One region of the Exiguobacterium sp. UBA6282 genome, then DNA from elsewhere that is predicted to be linked to it. Evidence: a T-box and tRNA genes for the amino acid it is inferred to sense, from the RefSeq annotation. Region 1 holds a T-box; the other holds one or more tRNA genes.
The links. A T-box is a leader RNA that pairs with one kind of tRNA and senses whether it is charged. The one in region 1 lies ahead of alaS (alanine--tRNA ligase), so its partner is inferred to be a tRNA-Ala.

Region 1 (3,849 bases):
TTGTCGGGCTACATCCAGAGCGTGTCGCTGCTTCGATCATGCATATATTAGAACAAGAAGCGGGCGAGGGACATGCCTTCGCGACGGTCGACTCTCTGTTGCAACGGGCACCCCGTCTGCTTGGGGAAGATCCGGGAGAGCGGCTGGAACAAGCGATCGAACTGTTGCTCGCTGAAGATAAGGTCAAGCTTGAAGAAGGTTGCTTGTATTTACCGACGATCTTTTATGCGGAAGTCCGAGCGGCGAAGGAGCTAGCACGCGTCATGGCAAACGGTGCTGAACAAGAAGTCGATGTCGCGACGATTCTTGAAGCAATCGGGCACCTCGAAGAACAGTTTGGCATGGAATATGCCGCGCAACAGCGAGAAGCGATCGAGTTAGCGGTCAAAGCGCCGCTGATGGTCTTGACTGGTGGACCGGGTACCGGTAAGACGACTGTCATCAAGGGAATTTTGCATGCGTTGCAAGAAATTCATGACTGGCCGCTTGAGAAGAGTCGCGTCAAGACAGGGGATGTCTATCCATACGTCCTTGTTGCACCAACGGGACGTGCCGCTAAACGTCTATCGGAAGCAACAGATGTACCGGCGATGACGATTCACCGTCTCTTAAAGTATGACGGAACGAACTTCCAACTGAATGAGGATCAGCCGATCACGGGAAAAGTACTGATCATCGATGAATCGTCGATGATTGATATCTACTTGTTATCGAGTTTGCTTCGCGCCGTCCCGAATGGCATGAAGATCTTGTTCGTCGGTGACCGCGATCAATTGCCATCCGTCGGTCCAGGACAGGTGCTGGCAGACTTGATGGATACGGAAGGAATTCCCGTCGTCCGTTTGAACGTCGTCCATCGTCAAGCAGAAGATTCTTCGATATTGCGTCTTGCGCACGATTTGAAGAACCGGACGACGTCTGCTGATTTGTTATCACCACTTGCGGATCGCCGCTTCTATACTGCGTCTCCGCAAGAGACGTTACGGGGCATCTCGGCCTTCGCGGAAAAAGCACTCGCAAAAGGCTACTCGAAATTCGATGTACAGGTCCTCGCGCCGACCTACCGGGGTCAGGTCGGGATCGACGAATTGAATGTCGCCTTGCAACGCGTCTATAACCCGGAGGAACTAAAGAAACGGGAAGTCAAACAAGGAACGCGGATTTACCGGACCGGGGACAAGATTCTCCAGCTCGTCAACAATGCGGAAGAAAATGTCTATAACGGAGATATCGGCGAAATCGTCAATATCTTCTTCGCTAAAGAGAATGTCGATAAAGTCGATAAAATCATCGCCCGGTTCGATCAGACGGAAGTCGAGTACAACCGGAGTGACTGGGATCAATTCACGCACGCCTATGCGATTACGATCCATAAAGCGCAAGGATCTGAGTTTCCGATCGTCTTGATGCCGGTCTATTTCACGGGGGCGTTCAAACATTCCCGAAATTTAATTTATACGGCAGTTACTCGGGCAAAATCGAGTTTGTTATTATTCGGTGATCCGCGTGCGTTCCATAAAGCGTCGCAAGAAGAGGAACCCCGGCGCCGAACACGATTGATCGAACGACTCGGTGGGGTGACAAAGACTTGACGGATGCTGTTCGATAGGTAATAATCACGATAGATGAATGGACGTAACACGTTGATGGAAGATAAGTAAAAGGAAAACTCGAGTCCAGAGAGAAGTGAGTCTGCTGCAATCACTTTCTCGAGTCCCTTTGAAGCTCCTTCCGGAGTCGGGTGTAAACACCTGCGGGTCATCCCCGTTATCAGATGTTCGAGGTAGGCAATAGGTTGCTTACGAACGAGGGTGGTACCACGGAAGCGATGCTTTCGTCCCTTTTCAGGGATGAAAGCATCGCTTTTTTGCGTCCAAATAAAACCAATGGAGGTAACTGTTCATGAAAGCTCTAAAACCATTAACGGGTGCACAAATCCGTCAGATGTATCTTGATTTCTTCCAAAGCAAAGGGCATGCGATCGAACCGAGTGCTTCACTCGTGCCGGTCGAGGATCCATCGCTCTTGTGGATCAACTCGGGTGTTGCAACACTCAAGAAATATTTTGATGGTCGTGTCATTCCTGATAATCCACGTATCGTCAACGCACAAAAATCAATCCGGACGAACGATATCGAAAACGTCGGGAAAACAGCGCGTCACCATACGTTCTTCGAGATGCTTGGAAACTTCTCTGTCGGTGATTACTTCCGTGAAGATGCAATCAAATGGGGTTGGGAACTCTTGACGAGTGATGACTGGTACGGTCTTGACCCAGAACGTCTTTCGGTCACGATTCATCCGGAAGATGATGCAGCGCGTCAAATCTGGCTTGAACTCGGCGTACCGGCTGAGCGGATCATTCCGCTTGAAGATAACTTCTGGGAAATCGGTGAAGGTCCATCTGGTCCGAATACGGAAATCTTCTTCGATCGTGGTCCAGCTTTCGGAGACGATCCGAACGATTCAGAACTTTATCCAGGTGGCGAAAACGAACGCTATCTCGAGATCTGGAATATCGTCTTCAGTCAGTACAACCACGACGGACACGGCAACTACACGGAACTTCCGCGTAAAAACATCGATACTGGGATGGGACTCGAACGGATGGCGTGTGTCATGCAGGACGTGCCGACGAACTTCGATACGGATCTGTTCATGCCGATCATTCATAAGACAGAAGAAATCAGCGGCAAGATATACCGTGATGATTCGAAACTTGATGTAGCATTCAAAGTCATCGCAGACCACATCCGTACTGTATCATTTGCGATCGGTGATGGTGCTCTTCCTTCGAATGAAGGACGTGGATATGTCCTTCGTCGTTTACTACGCCGTGCGGTTCGTTATGCGAAGATGCTCGGGATCGAACGTCCGTTCATGTATGAACTCGTTGATACGGTTGGAAATGTCATGGTCGACTTCTACCCACAAGTTCCGGAAAAAGCGGACTTCATCAAACGCGTCATTAAAAACGAAGAAGAACGTTTCCATGAGACGCTTCATGACGGTCTTGCAATCTTGAACACGGTCGCTCAGACGTCTAAGGCAAACGGTGAGCACGTCATCAGTGGCGAAGATGCGTTCCGTCTGTATGACACGTATGGTTTCCCACTCGAATTGACAGTTGAGTATGCGGAAGATCATCAGATGTCTGTTGATGAAGAAGGCTTCAAACAAGCGATGGACGCACAACGTCAACGTGCGCGGGCAGCACGTGAAGAGAGCGGTTCGATGCAACAACAATCGGAAGTCCTCTCGACACTAAAAGATAAAAGTACGTTCGTCGGCTATACCGACCTTAAGGCGGATGCGAAAATCATCGCATTGTTGCATGATGGAGAACGAGTCACAGAAGTCGCTGCTGGTGAAGAAGCACAAGTCATTCTCGACATCACACCGTTCTATGCTGAAAGTGGTGGTGAAGTCGCGGATACAGGAACAATCGAAGGCAAAGACTTCGTTCTTGATGTCAAAGATGTTCAAAAGGCACCAAACGGTCAAAACTTGCATACGGTCATCGTCCGTACAGGAATCGCAACGGAAGCGGCGAATGTCGTTGCAAACGTCGAAGCAGCAGAACGTAAAGCCGTCACGAAAAACCATACAGCAACACACTTGCTTCATAAAGCATTGAAAGACACGCTCGGAACACACGTCAACCAAGCGGGATCACTTGTTTCTCCAGAACGTCTCCGCTTCGACTTCTCACACTTCGGTGCAGTGACACAAGAAGAGTTGACAAAAATCGAACAAGACGTCAACCAAGCGATCTGGGCATCATTACCGGTTGATATCGAAGAGATGAACATCGCTGATGCAAAAGCAAAAGGCGCGATGGCATTGTTC
Region 2 (3,849 bases), on a different contig from region 1:
TATGTGCCTGTGTTGGCATCTACCGTACCGATCGTTCCTTTTTTGAAGATTCCATTTGCTTCAAGGAAGTTCGATCCTTTTGCACCGAGATCTGATTGAACCGTTCCCGCTAGCTTATACGTCACTTTTTCATTGCTGTAGTTTTTTAAATCAAGCGTGAATGTGAACTTCTCGCCGACTTCCTTCAAGGATGCCTTGCCTTCACCTGACTTCGTCTCTGTGATGACGACTGGTGTCTTCATCGCAGCACGAAGATCCATCAGTCCAGCTCCCTCACGACGTGGGGAGTAGAAGTTGCCCGTTTTCAATTGTGCGTTGTATTTTCCTTGATCGAGTTGCGGACGCGATGTATTCATCAAGATGTTTTTGGCGAGTTTAACGCGTGTTGCACCAGTGACTTTGAAGTCCTTCGCAATCCGTTGCATGACGAGTGCTGTTCCACCAGCGACGTGTGGTGCTGCCATCGATGTACCGCTCATGACGCCATACTCGTTATCATTAAGCGTCGAATAGATTTTCCCACCTGGTGCCGTGATTTCCGGCTTGAAGTCAAGGCTTGGCGTGACACCCCATGACGTGAAGTCAGACATTTGTCCTGCGACCGGGTTATCGGTTGAGACCGCTTTTCCGTCAAATGTCACTGCGATTGCCTTGCCTTCTTTTGCTTTTGCTTCGAGATCATTCCCGTCCGCGATGCTAAGCGTCACGAGTGGAATCGTCGGATTGTTGAGTGCCATGCTGACGTAATCCCCATGATCGACTTTACCACGGACGATGACACCTGCTGCGCCTTGCTTCTCAGCTTCTGCTTGAATCATGCTGTAGTTAAAATCACCTGTTCGCACGACGAAGACGAGTTTCCCTTTGACGTCTTTACCTTCATAGTTCGAAGCTTGACCGTCACCGACATACACGACATCCTTCTTCTCTTTATCGAAGACGGCAATCGGATTCGGCGAATCTTGTTTTTGGTATGCCAAATAACCGGCATCCTGACCGTCAATCGTCAGCGCCATGCCTTCAAGCGTCAATTTCGTATTTTCGAGTGACGCGACTTGGAGCGCCTGGCTCGTCAATCCTGGTGCACCAACGACACCGATATCCGGGTTTGCTGTATATGGATTACCCGCACCATGACCTGCAAACGCCGAGTTACCAGCAGAGATCGCACACAAGATACCGTTGTTCATCGCGTTGACGATCGCGCGTTGCTCCGGATCATCTGCATTGACGAACGATGCCGTCGAACCCAGGCTCATGTTGATGACGTCCGCTCCAAGTGCGATGGCATCATCGATTGCTTTGATGTAGATATCACTAAATGTCGATGGCATCCCTGGATCGTTACCGAAGACCTTCATCGCAAGGAGCTGTGTTTCTGGAGCGACCCCTTTAATGCCGCCGTTCGCTTCATCCCCGTTTGCTCCGACCGTACCTGCGACGTGCATCCCGTGCATCGATGCCCCCGCACCTAAGTCACGGATTTCGCTGTCGTGATCGGCATAGTTATAGCCGTACGGTACTTTTTCCGTGAAGTACTTTCCTTTTAAGCCTTTTGTTTCTTTCGCACTCTCGACTTTCGAAGAGGTTAAATCCACCTTTGTCTCTGGACTCAAGACCATGTCCTTGTGCGATGGATCAATTCCCGTATCGATGACCGCGACGACGGTTCCTTCCCCTTTGAAGCCATAGTCCTGCCACGTTTCCTTCGCATTGACCATGTCCTTGCTGTACAGCATGTCTGGCTTGGCACCTTTATCGACGGTTGGGCGCGCATATTCGTGCGCGATATGTACACTTTTGACTCCGTCGAGTTGTTTGATATCTTCGATGTCACCGAACTTCACTTCACCACTGAATCCGTTGATGACGGTTGTGAAGCTTTCTTTATATGTAACAGGAATCGCCTTTTTAGCGATAGCTGACTTGACTGATTTTTGGACGCTGACGAGTCGATCCTTGATCGATTCCTTTTCGGCATTACTCAATGTGCTATACCGCTTGTTTTGAGCTTGGGCGATTTGAATCGCCGGTTTTTGTTCCATCTCAATGACGACTCGGACTTTATCCGATTGTTTGTAGTTCTTTTCTTGCCCCGATTTCTTCAGTGAGAGCGCCTGCGGTTTTTGACCCGTCGCTTTGTCTTGCGAGGACAGTGCACCTTGCGCACTGACTAGATTGGAAGACGTCATTAAGACGGCTGCCATAAGTGCAATCTTCTTCTTCATGCGTTCGTTTCCCCTTTTCTGTAAAACCATAGTAGTAATACTAATAAAACAGTTTAAAGAAAATTCTGTATTTTTAGTTTAATGAAGTTAATGGAAATAAACAATTTATATTTGTCTATTTTTTTAATTTATTTCTTTTTGGTGACATTTTATATTTGGAAGGAATTTAACTGGGAACATAAAAAAACTCCTCGAGCACTCGAGGAGTTGAACGTATGCACTTGGTGGAGACTATCGGGATCGAACCGACGACCTTTTGGCTGCCAGCCAAACGCTCTCCCAGCTGAGCTAAGCCCCCATGAATTATCTTTAGTATACGCATCGCTAACTGCTTTATCAATATAAACATAACGCTTTCATAAAAAAGAATTCCTCCCGAAATTGCTGGAAGGAATTCACGATTCATTTATTCAATTCACGCATCAAATCCGCCTGTCGTTCAAGCTCTGCCTGTTGCTCGAGGATCAAGACCTTTTTATACGTCCGCGCAGAAATCAAGATACTGATTTCATAGAGAACGAACAACGGCACTGAGATCATCAAGTGTGACGTCACGTCCGGCGGTGCGATCAATGCCGCAACGACGAACAGCGCGAAATACGCATATTTCCGATTCTTTCGCATGAAATATGGCGTCACAAGACCAAGACGTGTCAGGAACATCGTCACGACCGGCAATTGGAAGAGAAGACCAAACGGCATCGTCAACCGGATCAAGAAACTGAAGTAGTTTTCGACCCCGATGACTTGCTCGATCCCCAATTCTTTCCCGAGATCCGTTGAGACTTCGAGCAAGAAAGGAAGCAACCAGAAATACGAGAAGGCTACACCAGCCAAAAATAGAAAGAAGATGACTGGAATATATGTCAATGTTGCTTTTTGTTCCTTTTCATAAAGCCCTGGTCGGACGAATGCCCACAGTTGATACATCCAGAACGGTGACGCTAAAATCAGCGCGATGATGAACGCAAGATTCAAATACAACATTAAAGGATCGGCGACGTTGAAGGCATTTAATCCGATACCGAGCTCTTTTAAGTCCGCTTGCAGAAAACGGACGAGCGGTCGGACGAGCGGAAATGCGACAGCGAACAGGACGACGACGATGAGGAGCGACCAGACAATCCGCTTACGCAGTTCGTCTAGGTGCGACGTCATGCTTTGTTCTTGATCAACCGTCATGATTCAATCACTTCTCTTTCGGTTCGTCCTTTTTATCGTCGTCCATGATGCCGTTCGTGGCATTCTTGAACTCTTTCAATGTTTGACCGGCAGCACGACCGAATTCCGGTAACTTCTTCGGTCCGAAGATGATCAACGCGACGACAGCGATTAATCCGATACTCGCAGGTCCGATACCTAACGTGAGCGGGATAAGGTTTTCCATTATGATTTCACTCCTTCAGCTGATTGCGAATAATGCTTCATGAAATAAACTAACGACTGCAACTCGATCGATAAATCGATGTGATGAACCCGAACGCTCGCTGGCACGTTCAACCGTGCAGGCGTAAAGTTCAGAATGCCTGTCACACCATACTCGACTAACTCATCCGCTACTGACTGTGCGAACTGGGATGGAACCGTCAAGATGGCGACATCGACCTGATTCGCTTCGATT

Region 2: it encodes a tRNA-Ala, which carries the amino acid that the T-box ahead of alaS (alanine--tRNA ligase) is inferred to sense. The anticodon was not compared.

What each region holds. Positions count from the first base shown of each region.
Region 1 is NZ_DJUM01000011.1:55,791-59,639, reverse strand. Features, by position in the region: gene B2751_RS02720 (ATP-dependent RecD-like DNA helicase) at 1-1,592, shown strand, start outside; T-box leader at 1,635-1,845, shown strand; gene alaS (alanine--tRNA ligase) at 1,903-3,849, shown strand, end outside.
Region 2 is NZ_DJUM01000013.1:10,057-13,905, reverse strand. Features, by position in the region: gene B2751_RS03145 (S8 family serine peptidase) at 1-2,228, opposite strand, end outside; tRNA gene B2751_RS03140 (tRNA-Ala) at 2,451-2,526, opposite strand; gene tatC (twin-arginine translocase subunit TatC) at 2,631-3,410, opposite strand; gene B2751_RS03130 (twin-arginine translocase TatA/TatE family subunit) at 3,418-3,615, opposite strand; gene B2751_RS03125 (redox-sensing transcriptional repressor Rex) at 3,615-3,849, opposite strand, start outside.